Regions from separate parts of the Pseudoalteromonas sp. SR43-5 genome, predicted to be linked through region 1. Evidence: riboswitches for the same ligand, from Rfam matches in the RefSeq annotation. Region 1 holds a riboswitch; the other holds the start of a gene.
What was found. A riboswitch is a leader RNA that binds a small molecule or an ion and turns the genes downstream of it on or off. The one in region 1 is predicted to bind lysine.
Positions count from the first base shown of each region.

Region 1 (8,633 bases):
CCGATGTTAGTCATACAAGAACCGATGAATACTTCGTCGATTTTCTCGCCAGTAACATCAGATAATAAACGTGCATCATCTGGGTCATTTGGAGCACAAAGGATTGGCTCTTTAATGTCTGCTAAATCGATTTCAAGTACATGTTTGTACTCTGCATCAGCGTCAGCTTCCATTAGTTCTGGGTTAGCTAACCAATCTTGCATTGCAGTAATACGACGCTCAATAGTACGTACATCGCCGTAACCTTCAGAGATCATCCATTTAAGCATAACAATGTTTGATTCTAGGTATTCTGCGATAGACTCTTTAGAAAGTTTAACCGCACAACCTGCTGCAGAACGCTCTGCAGATGCATCTGATAGTTCAAACGCTTGCTCAACAGTTAGGTGTTCAACGCCTTCAATTTCTAGTACACGACCAGAGAATTCGTTAATTTTACCTTTTTTCTCAACTGTTAATAAACCTTCTTTAATACCGAAGTAAGGGATTGCATGTACAAGGTCACGTAAAGTGATACCTGGTTGCATTTCACCTTTAAAGCGAACCAAAATTGACTCAGGCATATCAAGAGGCATAACACCTGTAGCTGCTGCGAATGCTACTGCACCCGAACCTGCTGGGAATGAAATACCTAATGGGAAACGTGTATGTGAATCACCACCAGTACCTACAGTATCTGGTAATAACATACGGTTTAACCATGAGTGAATTACACCATCACCTGGGCGAAGTGACACACCGCCACGGTTCATGATGAAATCAGGAAGCGTATGGTGAGTGTTTACATCGATTGGTTTAGGGTAAGCCGACGTATGACAGAAAGACTGCATTGTTAAATCTGCAGAAAAACCTAAACATGCTAAGTCTTTAAGTTCGTCACGTGTCATAGGACCTGTTGTATCTTGCGAGCCAACAGTTGTCATTTTAGGTTCACAGTATTGGCCTGGGCGAATACCTGGAACGTTACACGCTTTACCAACCATTTTTTGCGCTAGTGTGAAGCCTTTTTTAGAAACTTCTGTCACTGTTGGTACTTTAAATACATCAGTTGGACCTAGGCCAAGTGATGTACGTGCTTTATCAGTTAAACCACGACCAATGATAAGTGGTATACGACCACCAGCACGAACTTCATCTAAAATTACATCAGATTTAAGTTCAAAAGTTGAGATTACTTTGTCAGTACCGTGGCTCTTAACAACACCTTCGTACGGGTAAATATCGATTTGCTCACCCATGTTAAGCTCATCAACATTTAATTCGATTGGTAATGCACCTGAATCTTCCATTGTATTGAAGAAGATTGGAGCAATTTTATTACCTAGACATACACCGCCAACACGCTTGTTTGGTACGAATGGGATATCATCGCCCATGAACCAAAGTACAGAGTTAGTTGCAGACTTACGAGAAGAACCAGTACCAACAACATCACCTACATATGCAAGTGGTAAGCCTTTAGTTTTTAATTCTTCAAGCTGAGAGATTGGACCTACTTCGCCTGGCTTGTCTGGTGTAATTCCATCACGTTCAATTTTTAGCATTGCTAAAGCATGAAGTGGGATATCTGGACGAGACCATGCATCTGGTGCTGGTGATAAGTCATCAGTATTTGTCTCGCCAGTTACTTTAAATACAGTAACTGAGATCTTTTCAGCAACAGCTGGCTTATTAGTAAACCATTCTGCATTTGCCCAAGACTCAATAATTTGCTTAGCGAATGTATTACCCGCTTTTGCTTTTTCTTCAACATCGTAGAACGCATCAAACATAAGTAATGTATTTGAAAGGCCTTTAACTACGATTGGTGCAAGTGTTTCGTCATCAAGTAGGTCAATCATTGGCGCGATATTGTAACCGCCCAGCATTGTACCTAATAATTCTGCCGCTTTTTCTTTAGAAACAAGTGGAGAATTAGCTTCACCTTTAGCTACAGCTGCTAAAAATCCCGCTTTAATATAAGCAGCATCATCAACACCAGCTGGTATACGCTGAATGAACAAATCTAAAATGAATTCTTCTTCACCTGCAGGTGGGTTTTTTATTAATTCAATAAGATCAGCAGTTTGCTGAGCATCTAATGGCGCTGGTACGATACCTAACGCGGCACGTTCTTCTACGTGTTTACGATATTCTTGTAGCACAATATTGCCCTCTTGGTGACGTGAAAGTATCCGGTAGCGCTTTGGGCGCAAATAAGTTACCCAATACTTATAGTATTCTAACGCGTAATTATAAAGCTTTTATGGATAGATGAAAATCCATCCAGTTGCGCAACTGATTATACCGATTATAAATACTATGAATAGTGGTTGTGGTAAAAACTATTTTCATGAATACTTATTAAGTAAGAATCATTACCATTAACTAATATTAATTTATTACAGGCATAAAAAAACCCAGCACTTGGCTGGGTTTTTATTACAAACTACTTAATTAACGTAAAACTTTAACGTTTTTGATAGTTTTGATATGCGCTTCTACACGACGGTTTTCTGCGTTTGCAGCTTTAGTGTTTGCATCATTTTTAAGACGCTCTTCACCTAAACCAACTGTAGTAATACGGTCTTCAGCAATACCATCAGCAACAAGTTGCTTAGCTACAGCATCAGCACGTTTTTTAGATAACCATTTGTTGTAAGTTGCTTTACCTACAGCAGAAGTGTGACCTTCTAATAGTACTGTTGTATCTGGGTACTCTTTTAAGAATGCAGATACTTTTTCAATATCATTTAAGTATTGAGTAGATACTGCTGAAGCATTGTTAGGGAAAGTCACTAATAAGCTTACTGTTACTTCTTTATCTTCATATAAAGTACAACCAGTACCATCTACAGCATCAGTCATAGGTGTGTTAGCACACTTATCATCTGCATCAGGAATGTTATCGTTATCGCTGTCTACAGGAGCTACAGCTACTTCAACTACTTTAGGCTCTGGAGCTGGTTTTACTGGCTCTACAGGAGCAGAGTTTTGGCCAAATAAGTAGTTAATACCAATTTTAGCACCAACATCTGTGTAACCACGGTCAAGACCTTGGTATACAGCTGTTTCGGCATTTACAAATAAGCCATCTGTAATGAAATGTTGGTAACCAACACCTGCATTTAAGAATGTGTTGTCATCAACTACGTCAATTTCTTTAATACCGAAAAGACCATAGAAAGGACCGCCGTCTAAATGGTAAAGAGCATCAATACCGTAACGCTCGCCATCAATATTGTTACGGTTGCCAGCAACTTTATCAAAAGCATTAAAATCCATGTCTGCATATTCAAGACGTGCGCTCCAGTAATCACTGAAACGGTAACCAGCTTCAACACCCCAGCCAGTTGATTCGTTTACGTCAAGACCGGCTTGGTCACGCATGTTTTTCCAAGATGCGTCATAGTAGTCGCCAAATGCGCCAATGTAGAAACCTTCTTCTTTATCAGCAGCGAATGTAGATGCGCTAGTTGCAGCCAACGCGATTGCAATTGTAAGTGATTTTAATTTCATTGTTTTCTTCCCATTTGAACAATTTTAAATTGTAGCTAATCGATACTAGCTCAATCAGTTTTATATAGACTAACTGAGCCTTTGTTAATCAATACTTAACGAAAAATAAAGTTTATTACTTTTTTCTATGCCTTGTCGCAACACACATCCACTTACTATAGGCGAAATTAAAACTTTATTGAAAAATAAATATAGTAGTTTATTGTAAATTAGTACTTAGCAAGGAATGTAAGAGCAATTAAATTAAATGCACTTATAAATGCAAAGAAATATTGCTTGGTTTTAATTGTGCGCATAATACCACCAGAATTAGCATTCCCCTAGGTATATGCGCATGTTTGATTAAAAAATGACTCTTTTTAATCATGCGGTTATATTTAAAGTTAAGTATTAAGTACCACAAAAAGTCTGGTAGTCATTATCATTCGTCGGTGGAGAGCAAAATTCTGATAACTCTTCACTGTTAGAATATGGATTGCTGGCTATTTTTATAAAGCGCTGTAGCAACTCGCTGGATCCTGTAGCGTTATATTGTGCAATTATTTCTTCGATCACATGATTACGCGGTATTACACGAGGATTTGCCGCTCTCATTACTTCATAACTATTATCGTCAGTTAAACTTACCCACTTAGCTCTCCATTCAATTAGCGACTCAGGTACGCTTTTTTCTCCTTTTAAGGATTCAGTAAGCGCATCAAAGGTATTGGTGTAGTCGAGCTGATTATCTTTTAATAGCGTTAACAGCTCTGCTATTAACTCGCCACTACTATCGCTAGATTCAGTTAAACCCAGTTTTTGTGCCCACATAGCCGTAAACTCAGCATTAAACTGCTCAGCAAAACTATTAATAAATGGCGTCATTAATAAAACTGCTTGCTCGTCATCATCGCTAATAAGCGGTATTAAACTCTCAGCTAAGCGTGCGCAGTTCCAGTTAGCTATATTAGGTTGATTACCGAATGCATAGCGGCCTTGTTTGTCTATAGAGCTAAATACGGTATCAAAATCAAAGCTATTCATCATGGCACACGGGCCGTAATCAATAGTCTCTCCGCTAACTAGCGTATTATCTGTATTCATTACTCCGTGAATAAAGCCAACACGCATCCAGCTCACAACTAGCTTAACTTGGTTTTTAATCACAGCGCCTAAAAATGCTAAGTATCGCTGCGAACCTGTATCGGTTATTTCTGGGTAGTGTCGCTCTATAGCTAAATCGGCTAAATTTTTAAGCCCTTCAACATCGCCTTGCGTCGCTAAATATTGAAACGAGCCAACACGAATATGACTCGTTGCTACACGCGTAACGATAGCCCCTGCTTGTGGCGGATTACGATAAACCGTTTCACCACTACCAACAACCGCTAAGCAGCGTGTGGTTTTAACTCCCAGTGCATGCATTGCTTCGCTCATAACGTATTCACGAATAGCAGGACCAAGAGCACAACGTCCATCCCCACCTCTTGAGTAAGGAGTAGCACCAGAGCCTTTTAATTGAATATCCCATAACTGGTTTTCATCATCACTAATAGCGCCCAGTAAGTGCGCTCGTCCATCGCCTAAGCGTGGTGAAAAATGTCCAAATTGGTGCCCAGAGTAACCAAGTGCTACTGCAGGAATCGCCTGTTTTTCGTTACCGCTAAAAGTGCTGGCACGCAAATCAGCCGCAACGTTAATATTAAATTGTTTTGCTAAACTCTCGTTCCACAGCAATAACTGAGGAGAGGCGACACTTGCAGGGAAATCTTCTATCGCGAAGTTTTCTGCAACATCTGTGTATCTTGGCACTAATTTCATGGTAATTCCTATTGTTGCTGACTTATACCAACACGGTTGTCACCTACGCCATAAGCAACAATTAAGCTTAACTCTTGCATACTTAAGCCACTTTGCTCTTGCATTTCGTTAAAAAAAGCTTGGGCTGCATTTAGTGACTTTTTAGTTTGTAAGCCGCCGTCTATAATTTTATGGGCACGCAAATAATTCTCTACATCGCGTGATAGTAAAAATGTATCTTTACCAAGTGCTCGCAGCGCATAAGGCCCTGTATTTCCGCCTAAACGCGAACCATGCTTTTTTAAATATGCCCACAAACCAATAATATCGTCTGTTGGCCAATTAGCGATAAACTGACTAAAACTGCCACGTTCCCCTGCTATTTCGTGGATCATGTAAGCATTTTCGGTAATTGTTTTTACTTTTTTATAGTTACGAACAATTCGCTCATCCGTTGCTTTTTGTTCCAGCATATCAGGTGGCATCATTAATAACTTGTCAACGCTAAAATCCCAAAAAACCTCTCTAAAGCCTGCCCACTTATTATTTATGACTGACCAATAAAAGCCGCTTTGAAATACTTTTCGAGTAAATTCTTCAAGCCAATCGTCGTCACTTAACGTGCTTAGTTGTTTTTTAGATAGCGGTTTTGCAAGTAATAACTTAAGCATTTTTTCAGAGCCTTTTCGCTCTACCGCTCGCTTATAAATATCGCTAAATTTTTCCATACTAATTAAATACCTCACTACTTATATTGCTAGTGTACGAGAAAAGCACCTAATACGTAACCACCCCTCTTTTCGATGAATTAATCTGTATTTAGTCGCTTGACACCTAGACGGCTAAAATGCTTTAATCGCCGTAATTACCCTATTTAAATTGCACAGGTTTGTAAGTTTTACTCTACAAACAGGTGCAAAGGGCTAGAAGAGGTGCGTTATTCAGGTAGCGTATGTTAGGAGCGCAAACTCCAGCAAGCATACGTGAGGGGAATTAACGCCGAGAAGTAACCACTTTTGCGAGGTGTTTATTTCGGGCGACTAGGTTGAACCCTAGCGACTGTCACCAATAGCTGCTTATAAAAAGCAGCTTGTTAGTTTGGTGGAGAGCTTCTGGTCTTAAATATTAAGGCCGTGCGCCCTATTATTTTAAGCCCATTCGCTCTTCGAATTATTAGTTCGAACGACGTTAATGCGGCTCCTTCCATAAAGCTTTTTAACTCTTCGAATAATACCAATTGCATTAAATTAGTTATCGCTAAAATGATCACGTTTTTAATAAAATTGGTACAAATTATAAGTTCGTGAGAGATGATCAACAACTTCAATTTAAACGACTACTCACTGTGGACCGCGCTCGTAACGCCATTTGATCAACACGGCGATGTTGACTACAACACGTTAACTAAGTTGGTTAGCGATCAAGAAGCGGCACATAACGGTATTTTGCTACTTGGCAGTACGGGCGAAGGTTTAGCACTAACGCTAAAAGAGCAACAAGCCATTGTTGAGCACGTATGCCAGCTAAAACCAACAGTACCACTCATGGTAGCTGTGGGCGGTAGTAACTTAAAGCAACAAATTGAGTGGGTTAACTACTGTAATACACTCCCAATTCATAGCTTTTTACTTGGCTCACCGCTTTATGCAAAGCCTGGCGCTATAGGTCAAACTCATTGGTTTGAAAGCCTACTAAATGCAAGCGCTCATCCATGTATGCTTTATAACGTACCCGGTCGAAGCGCTGTTAGCATCCCAGCGGCAACAATTCAAAACTTACAAAACAATAAAAATTTATGGGCGTTAAAAGAAGCGAGCGGCAGTATTGCTCAGTTTGAAGCTTACCGCCAAGCGGCGCCTAATTTAGCTATTTTTAGTGGCGACGATGCGCTAATGCCTTATTTTGCTCAAGCTGGCGCAAAAGGTTTGGTGTCGGTAGCTGCAAACGCATGGCCTGAACAAACTCACGAGTTTGTTAAGCGCAGTTTAAGTGGTCAACACCCTAATTTATTTGCCCAGTGGTCAAGCGCTATTAATAGCCTATTTGCTGTCGCAAACCCTATTCCCGTAAAGGTACTGATGCATTTGCAAGGCCGCTTAAGCAGCCCGCAACTTCGTCCACCTTTAACACATCTTGAGTTAACTCAAACCGATTGCATTACAACTGCAAACAACACCATTTTATCTTGGCATTAAATACAGGTTTTTATAATGAGCTGGTTAGAACTATTAAATAATTTAGAATCGGGCGCAGTACGCGCTGCATCACAAAACGAAAGCGGCCAATGGCAAGCTAACGTAGAAGTAAAGCAAGGCATTTTAGAAGCCTTCAAAAATGGCACTAATACTGAATTTGCAGGCGGCTTTGTTGATAAACATAACCTAGCTCCGCAAGAATTTAGTACTGATGATGGCGTCCGTATGGTACCAGGTGGCTCAAGTGTTCGCCGTGGTGCTTATGTTGCTAAAGGCACGATTATTATGCCACCAGCGTATGTAAACATTGGCGCATATATCGACGAAGGCACAATGGTAGATAGCCACGCATTGGTGGGTTCTTGTGCACAAGTAGGTAAAAACGTACATTTAAGTGCTGCAGTTCAGCTTGGTGGTGTACTTGAGCCAATTGGTGCAAGCCCAGTAGTGGTTGAAGATGACGCATTTATTGGTGCAGGCTGTATTATTGTTGAAGGCGTAGTCATTAAAAAAGGCGCAGTACTTGCCCCTGGCGTGCGTTTATCAGCAACTATTCCAGTATACGACTGCGTAAACGAGCGCCAACTAGATAAAGGCGAGCCAATCCCAGAGTACGCGATTGTAATACCGGGCTCTCGCCCTGCATCAAACGAATGGGCGCGCGAGCAAGGCCTAAGCATGTCGTGTGCGTTAATAGTTAAATACCGCGACGAGAAAAGCGATGCATCGTTATTGCTTGAAGAGGTTTTACGATAATGAGCTTTTTGAGCACGCCTATCAAAACCGCTGTAAATACTATTACACAACAACTTGATACACCTTTTTTTGTTTACGACCTAGATCAACTAAACACGCATCTTGCGCGTTTAGTTGCGCAAACCGATGTAAAGCTGTGGTACGCGGTAAAAGCAAACCCACTGTCTAAAATTATTCAAAGCTTAGACAGTGCTGGCTTTAATTTTGACGTAGCAAGTAAAGGTGAGCTTGAGCAAGTACTAGCACAAGGTATTAGCTCGCAGCGCGTGCTCAACACAGGGCCTGCAAAAAGCCCTAAACAAATAAAACACTTTATTGAGCGCGGCGTGCGTATATTCGTAGCAGAAAGCCTCAATCAAGTACGTTGGTTAAACCAACAAGCGCAACTACAAAACACGCAGTTAC
Region 1 is NZ_JACJEA010000020.1:2,140-10,772, reverse strand. Features, by position in the region: gene acnB (bifunctional aconitate hydratase 2/2-methylisocitrate dehydratase) at 1-2,144, opposite strand, end outside; gene H5090_RS12895 (OmpA family protein) at 2,437-3,498, opposite strand; gene H5090_RS12890 (YdiU family protein) at 3,889-5,298, opposite strand; gene H5090_RS12885 (DNA-3-methyladenine glycosylase I) at 5,307-6,005, opposite strand; lysine riboswitch at 6,197-6,397, shown strand; gene dapA (4-hydroxy-tetrahydrodipicolinate synthase) at 6,588-7,472, shown strand; gene H5090_RS12875 (2,3,4,5-tetrahydropyridine-2,6-dicarboxylate N-succinyltransferase) at 7,488-8,228, shown strand; gene H5090_RS12870 (PLP-dependent decarboxylase) at 8,228-8,633, shown strand, end outside.

Region 2 (8,633 bases), on a different contig from region 1:
GAAAATTTTCCTCTTAGCCAGTTACAGGGCAAAACCGTCCTTATTGTTAATACAGCGAGTAAGTGTAATTTTTCGGTGCAATTAAACGCACTCGAAAAGCTCTACCAGCAATACAAAAGCAATGGTTTTACTGTACTAGCGTTTCCGTGTAACCAGTTTGGCCAAAATGAGCCGCTTGATAATTTAGCCATAAAAGACTTTTACCAAGATCAATTTAATATCTCGTTTGAGGTATTTGGTAAGGTAATGGTAAACGGGCCAGAAACACATCCGTTGTTTAATTATTTAAAGTCGCATACGCGGGGTATTTCGCAAAATCGTGCAATTAAGTGGAATTTCACTAAGTTTTTAATTAACTCACAAGGGCAACTTGTTGCACGCTATGCACCGCGTACTAAGCCCGAAACACTTAAACAAGTAATAGAAAGCAACTTACTGCAAGCTGCAAAGTTAAGCGCTGCAAGAGGTGGTAAAAAGGTAGCATCAAAAATACCTTTATTTACGCCAGCTAAGGCTTAATTTAAATCAATAAAATGCGTGTTACTAAAGCACAGGTTTATAAAGTAGTTTATTGTATTGATACTTATTAAGCGTCGAGGCTATTACCATGAACATTGCTTTTTTTAGTACTCAAAAGTACGAACTGCCTTTTTTTGAACAAAGTACACGCGATCATCGTGATATAAAAATAACGTATTTTGAGCAATCCCTGAGCGAACAAACGGCTATTTTAGCAAGCGGGTTTGATGCCATATGTGTATTTGTAAACGACACCGTAAACGACACGGTTATTGAACAATTGGCAAGCCAAGACATAAATACTATTTTACTGCGTTGTGCAGGATTTAATAATGTTGATTTACCTGCAGCAAAAGCACATAAAATTAAAGTATTACGCGTACCGGCTTACAGCCCAGAAGCAGTAGCCGAGCATTGTATTGCACTTATGCTAACACTTAGCCGTAAAACCCATAAAGCGTATAACCGCGTACGCGAAGACAATTTTGATTTAAACGGATTGCTTGGTTTTAACTTGCACAATAAAACTGTGGGTATTGTAGGTTGCGGTAAAATTGGCCTTGCGCTGTGTAACATTTTAAATGGCTTTGGCGCTAAAGTATTAGTGTGCGACCCATACGCGCAACCTGGCAATTATACAATTACCGATATAGACACCTTGCTTAGCCAAAGCGATGTGATTTCTTTGCATTGCCCATTAACGGAACAAACTCATCATCTAATAGATGATGAGGCATTTAGTAAAATGAAAACCGGCGTTATGCTTATTAACACCTCTCGCGGGGCACTGCTTAACAGCAAAGCGTGCATTAATGCACTTAAAACTAAAAAATTAGGGTATTTAGGGCTCGACGTTTACGAGCAAGAATCGGAGCTGTTTTTTAAAAACCACAGTGACGAAATAAACCAAGACGATATATTTTCGCGCTTAGTGAGCTTTAAAAATGTATTAGTAACGGGGCATCAGGGCTTTTTTACACAAGAAGCACTCACCGAAATAGCAAACACAACCCTGCTTAACGCGTTTGAAGTAAGTGAAGGTAGGCCTCTGACTAATGAGGTTTTATAAAGTTCTTGGCTATACCTAAATAACAGGCACAAAAAAAGCGAAGTGCGTTTTAAACTCACTTCGCTTTATTAATTTATTTTAGGGCTTAGATAAAATTAACCAAAGGCAACGTTTGCAAATACTAAGGTCATTAATATTGGGCAAACAAATCGAATATACTGAGCAAACCAGTAATGTACGCCAGTTGTTGCTTGATGTAATTTATTACCACGCTGCCACATCCACCCTACTGTAATAAAGTAAAATAAACCCATAAGCGGTAATTGGTATTGAGTAAATAGCATAATAACTAAGCCAAATAACCAATCAAAATTTAGTATAATTGCGCTTGCACACACAAGTACAACGGCGCTAACGGCCCAGGTTGCTTTGGTGCGGCTAACGTTGTGGTTTTCGACTAAAAACGCTACCGGAATTTCAGTCGTCGATATAGTTGACGTAACCGATGCGATAGACATTAGTACAAAAAACAATAAACCAACTAATAAGCCAATTTCGCCCATGGTGCTAAATAGCTCAGGTAAAATAGCAAAAATAAGTTGCCCTTCGCCAATCAGTTTACCACCACTAAATACCTCTACACCGTTATGCTGCGCCACATAAATAGCAGGAATAATAAGTAACCCTGCTAAAAAAGCAACGCTGGTATCGAGTAAGGCAACACCGGCTGTGAGCTTTGGTAAATTAGCATCTGGCTGTAAATACGATCCGTAAATCATCATACAGCCTACACCTAACGAGAGCGAAAAGAACGCTTGCCCCATTGCGGCAATAATTAAATTAGGGTCGAGTATTTGGCTAAAATCAGGGATTAAATACGCGGCAAAGCCTTCGCTTGCGCCATCGAGTGTTGCAATGTAGGCAATTAAACCAACAAGCAGCACAAGCAGAAGTGGCATCAAACGGCGCGACCAAGTTTCGATTCCCGATTTAACCCCTTTTAAAATAATACTGGCAGTTAAAATAAGCATAAGCGGCGTAAATACAAAATTACGCAGCACTGAGTCGCTATGTAAAAATTCGCTTGCGCCTGTGAAACCTAAAAAGGTTGTTATGGGTTCAATAGCGTACGAGAGCATCCACCCTGCCACTATTGAATAAAAACTTAGCATAACAACTGCGCCCGCAAGGCCTATGTAACCGGCTGCTGCACCTACTTTACGGCTAGTGTTTTGCCATGCATCGCCCAATGCTTTTACCGGGTTAGCTTGTGCTTTGTGACCTAAATAAAGTTCGGTATACAGCGCAGGTAGCGCAAGTAAAAATATAACAATAAAATAAACCAGTAAAAAAGCACCGCCGCCATGGTTGGCCGCTTGCGTAGGAAAACCCCAAATATTACCCAAACCCACTGCTGCGCCAGCAGCGGCTAAAACAAAACCAAGTCGGCTTTGAAACCCATCACGCACTTGTGCCATACATCTACAAATCTGTTATTATTTTGATTATTGTGAATTAAACCATATTTCATGCCAGCTGAGTAATAAAATTGTACCCAGCCTTTATTAGTGGCGTTAACCGCTCACAATATCAGCGACTTCTTTTGCTTTAGGGCTTTTATGACTGAACACTATTTTAAAAACGCCTTGAGTATTACTTCAACTCAATTGGCAAATTTGTCTTTAGCGAGTAACAGTATTTTATTATTTAATGCTAAAACACTTGAGCTTAGAGACTTTAATTTTCCCGATTGCTTAAGCCCGTTTGAGTTAAACATTATAAACCGCCGTAAAAGCCCACAAGCTAAGCAAGAGTATTTAGCGACGCGGTTATTGTTAAAACACCTTATTAAAGTAGCGCAGCCGCAACATGCGCACGTAGCCCTTAATAAAATGAGTACAGAATTTGACGAGGCAAGCTCAAAGCTGCAAGTACATGTAAGTGGTGATGTTATTAATACCTGTATTTCGCACTCACATGGTTTAGTTGGGGTCGCGCTAAATTTTGATAAAAGTGAGTTTGGTTTTGATATTGAAAAAGTAAGCCTAAAGCGCCCATTTGAAAAGCTAGCTAAGCATTTTTATCATAATGATGAAATTACACTTATCACCAAGCCTACTAATACCCAAGCCCAAGCAGATACGTTTTTTAGAATTTGGACACTAAAAGAGTCTCTTGCTAAAGCCACCAGCCGCCCTATTGCAAAGTTACTTAGCCCCAATGTGTTTGACGAATTACATAGTGCAAAGCTGAGTGCTTGCAGTAATCGCGTTACTGTAGCTGATAGCAGTGACAGTAATGTTTGTTTTGATGTGAGTGTGGTGCATAAAAAAAGCACCGACTGGCGATGCTTTTTATTAAATGACTTTATTAATTAATTTTGTTAAGCAACCTTACTAGTTAATTTTCCTGAATAACCGTTATTTACGCAGCAAAATCGTTTTCTAATAAACGGCTATGAATAGACTGTACTACGTTATCTGACTCAGTTTGCTCTACTAAAAAGCACAGGTTGTGCTTACTAGCACCGTGACAAATTAATCGAATGTTAAAGTCTTTTAGTACACTCATTAAGTTCATTTCGTGTTGGCGTAATTGAATCTCAGAGCCAATAAGTGCCACCAATGTTAGGTTGTTTTCTACCGAAACATGGCAAAACTCTGCAAGCTTATCTAGGCATTCTTGATCAAGCTCTGGGCGCGAGGCGTTTTGCGCGTTATCAAGCGTTATAGCCACGCTGATTTCTGATGTAGTTACCAAATCTACCGATATATTGTATTCACTTAATAGTGTAAATACGCGTGCTAAAAAGCCGCTTGCTAGTAGCATTTCTGGGCTTTTAAGCGTAAGCAATATTTGGTTTTTACGTTGCGTTACTGCGCGTATACCTGGTTGCTGCGATTTTTCGCGCTCAATCCACGTACCGCCACGCTCAGGCTCTCGGCTAGAACCTACAAACACGTTAATGTGGCTACGGCTTGCTGGTAAAATAGTCGCTGGGTGCAATACTTTTGCACCAAAGGTTGCCATTTCAGCGGCTTCGTCAAAACTTAAGCGTGCAATAGGCGTCGCTTTTGCGCACAAACGCGGGTCGGTGCTAAAAATGCCCACTACGTCGGTCCAAATATGCACACTTTTAGCGTTAATCGCTTCAGCTAGTAATGCAGCGCTATAGTCAGAACCACCACGTCCTAGCGTTGTGGTGTGACCGTATTCGTCACTACCAATAAATCCCTGAGTTACAATTACTTGAGCGTCTAATAACGGAATTAAATGCTCTTTAGCAGCTTGCGCTGTGGCTGCAACATTGGGCGTTGCTTTACCAAATTGGCTGTCGGTTTTAAGTACCTTGCGCACATCAAAGCGATCGGCATTTAAACCCTGTAAACGAAGTACCTGTGCAAACAAATACGACGATAAACGCTCACCAAAGCTAAGTAGCTCGTCGTGTTGCTGATCGGTTGTTAGTGGCTCTTGAGCCAATGTTTGAAATGCTTTTAGGGTTTCGTTAAAGCCAACCGCTAAATCGGCATCTAGCGATAATTCATCTAAAATAGTTTGTTGAATAGCAAGCACGCCGTTTATGTGTTCTTGGCGCTCACTAGGAGTAATGCTTGATTTACACAGTGCAACTAAGTGATTAGTTACGCCGGCACTGGCGCTCACGGCAACAATACGTACGCTTTTATCTGCAACAATAATTTCGCTACAGCGACTCATCGCTTCAAAATTTGCAACACTGGTTCCGCCAAATTTGGCAACGATGTAATCTGATTTTGCGCCTGATACTGTTTGTGGCACTGATTGGGTAGTCATTTAGTCTCCTTTCGCGGTATCCAAACCGCAATAAAACAAGAAGAACTTGGCAAAGGAATGCTTGAAGATAAGTCCACTGCCAGAAGCTCTCCACCTATATTGGTGACAGTTTTGAGGATTCAGCCCCATAAACCGAAAAACAATGACGACGTACCATTATTTTCCTCGGCGAGTACTTCCCTCCTTAATGATCATCGGCTTTCGTCGCCTAACATTAAGTACCTAAGTATCGCACCTCTTCTGAATGCTTTATTAACCAGTGGCTAATAAAACAAAACCCCACTAAGTAGCGGGGCTTTGAAAGTTATCGTTTAGACGTCTAGCTGTCAAGCATTTAATAATTTATGAGTTAAATAAAACTGCCCATGTAATACGAGCCCGCATATCCAACCGTGTAACAAATTAATAAATGCAGCGATAAACGCAAGTAGCTCATAAAGGTAAGCGCTTTAACTTTACTCATGGCAATAATGCCCGCAGCCGAACCAATAATAAGCATTGAACCGCCCACACCCGTTGCATACGTAAACGACAACCAATGTTGTTGGCTCATTACTATATTGGCTTTTAATAATGCAGCGGTAAGCGGTACGTTATCGACCCCAGCTGATAATATGCCCATTAAGTAGTTTGCGTATTCTGGTGCCATTACCGTGTATAGATCGGTAAATTTACTCAACATACCAATTTCTTTAAGTGCACCTACAAGTAAAAGTACGCCTACAAAAAACAATAATGTGTCGTATTCTATATCGCGAACAAAATCGATTATGTCTTTGTTTATGTCTTTTTTACGCATTAAAAATTGCGCCACTAAAAACATCACTGATAAGCCAAACAAAAAGGTTAATAGAGGCGGTACGCTGTAAATTACACTCAGCGTAAGTGTGCTCACTACGGTAGATAAAAATATAACAGCAATGGTTATGTCGGTTTTTTCAATGCGGGTTTTACCTGCACTAGCAAACTCAACACGCCCTTTCATACCTATAGACAGTAACGCGGCAAGCAGCATAACGCTTGCAAGTGCTGGCGCTATAAGTAGTAATAAATGAGCAATGGTTACTTTGCCATCTAAAAATATCATTAGTGTGGTTACGTCACCTGTTATTAGCGATACCCCACCTGAGTTAACTCCAAACACAATAAGCGTGGCGTATTTAATGAGTTTTTTAGGTCCAAGTTTTAACGACATAACAACCGCAAGCGATATAAGCGTCGCTGTTACGTTATCTGAAATCGACGAAAACAAAAATGCAAAACCACCCACCAAAAACATGAGCTTTTTTTCGCTAATACTTTTTGGCATAACACGGTGCACAATATTTTCTATAAACCCCTTTGAATTTAAATACGCTACAAAGGTCATTGCAGCCATTAAAAATAGCCATAGCGAGGCAATTTCTAAAATATTTTCATTTAAAAGATGTTGAATCGTATCGGGGCTTTGCCCGTGTAGAGGGTATATAAAAAGAAGAATCCAGCAAAGCGTACCAAAAAACAGCGTGGTTTTAGCTTTATTTACATGGATTATATCTTCTATAACGATCAGTAAAAATGCAATCGCTATCAGGGTTAGAATAATCGAGGAAACCATGGTAGTTAAACAACCTTTGATATAGTTTTAAAGAACACACAAATAACATTCCATTTCATGTGCCTATTTTCGGCGCGAATTTTAGCACTGCCTCTATGCAAAAACTATTATTAAATGGTCTTAAAAACGAATACTATATACAGACAAGGTTAATTAAAAATACGTAATAATGAGTCTTCTAAAAGAACTCAATAATAAAATACTAGGATGTTGTAACCCCTTATGATCCCAGCTAAAAAGCTGCTAAACACCATAACCGAACATTGGGGTGTATTAGAGCTATTATTTAAACGTTTTAAAATGGCTGACTTTAGCCTAAAAGACGTACAAAACGCGATTAAGCAAAAGCAGCCTACGTGGTCAAACGAACGCATTTATAAAGAAACAAATCGTTTGTTAAACCAAGATATTTTAATTCCACTGGCTAAATCCTCTCAACTTGAAATAAATCGTGCCATTGCCGATTTTGCTACTTTTTTACTGCAAGAAGAGCATTTAGGTTTAGCACAAGAAATTAGCGTATTAGTAGAGGACCTGGCTCGTTTAGGTAACCGCCTAGATAACGCTGGCGAAATAGAAGACTTTGACGACTTACGCCGCTACAGCCGCATTATGGATGATCGGGTGCGTAAAATAATGAAGCTTTATACGCACAACGAAAACGCTATTTTAAACATTGTTGAACAAGCCAAATCAAATAATGCAGTGCAATCGCTGCAAAAGCGTTATAAAGCGGTAATAGAAGCCTTTGACGAATACATAGAGCCAATGCTTGAAATGGTTGATATTCGTGGTGAATTTCATGCGTGTTTTATCCTCATTGAAGAGCAAATAAGTAAGCAAATACTGCACATTGAGCGCTCAGGTAAAGCGTATAACGACAAACGTATGCTGGAGCAATTACGTACCCGTATACTCGAAATGCATTTAATGGGCCGAGAAAGCTTACGTAAAAGTGCCGATATGCTTATGCCGCTACGCGAAGAGTTACGTCGTAATAACTTAATTACTCGCCAAGCAGCCAAAGTACTTGGGCTTGTACGTAAAAATGGCGTAGACAATATGCTAAGTGCTGTGCAGCCACATTTTGTAAGCGACGCGCAGCGATATTCACTTGGTCAGCAACGCCATATTGTGGCTTACATGGCAAGCTTGGTTGAATTTGAACACGAAGAATACCAATTGCCTGACCAGCAAGACGTGCCTGCATTTGTTACGCCTAATATTCCTGACTACAACGATGTTAAAACCAGCTTTGCTAAGCGCTTTAATAAAAAACGCAAAAAGCCGCAGCCCTTGCTGCAATTTTTAGATGAAAGCTATCCAGATCTCGATGCCGACGAAATGCTATTTTTGTATCAAAAATTAGTCAGCGACAGCGATATTAAAATAATTCAAAGCGATGAAAAAGCCCGCGTAAAAATTGCCGGTCAGCACTTTTCTTTATATCCATTTAATTCAGAGCCTCAGCCAGATTCAAAGGCAGGTAAATAAACCATGACACACATAAACTTAGACGAGCTAACTCATCTACAAGCCATTAATAAAAAATTAGTAGCGGGTTATCACATTTGCGAGCAAGACAACGTAATGTGGCAAGAGCTTGACCAACACATAGAAGACTACACCGCCCTATTTACCGCTTTAGGTAACGATTTAAAACACGATAGCCGTGGCTTTTATTATTTTGGT
Region 2 is NZ_JACJEA010000014.1:38,473-47,105, forward strand. Features, by position in the region: gene H5090_RS10045 (glutathione peroxidase) at 1-519, shown strand, start outside; gene H5090_RS10050 (2-hydroxyacid dehydrogenase) at 608-1,588, shown strand; gene H5090_RS10055 (sodium-dependent transporter) at 1,684-3,006, opposite strand; gene H5090_RS10060 (4'-phosphopantetheinyl transferase superfamily protein) at 3,148-3,906, shown strand; gene lysC (lysine-sensitive aspartokinase 3) at 3,953-5,344, opposite strand; lysine riboswitch at 5,420-5,592, opposite strand; gene nhaD (sodium:proton antiporter NhaD) at 5,694-6,941, opposite strand; gene H5090_RS10075 (hypothetical protein) at 7,164-8,435, shown strand; gene H5090_RS10080 (condensin complex protein MksE) at 8,439-8,633, shown strand, end outside.
Region 2: linked by a shared signal. The riboswitch ahead of lysC (lysine-sensitive aspartokinase 3) and the one ahead of dapA (4-hydroxy-tetrahydrodipicolinate synthase) in region 1 are both predicted to bind lysine.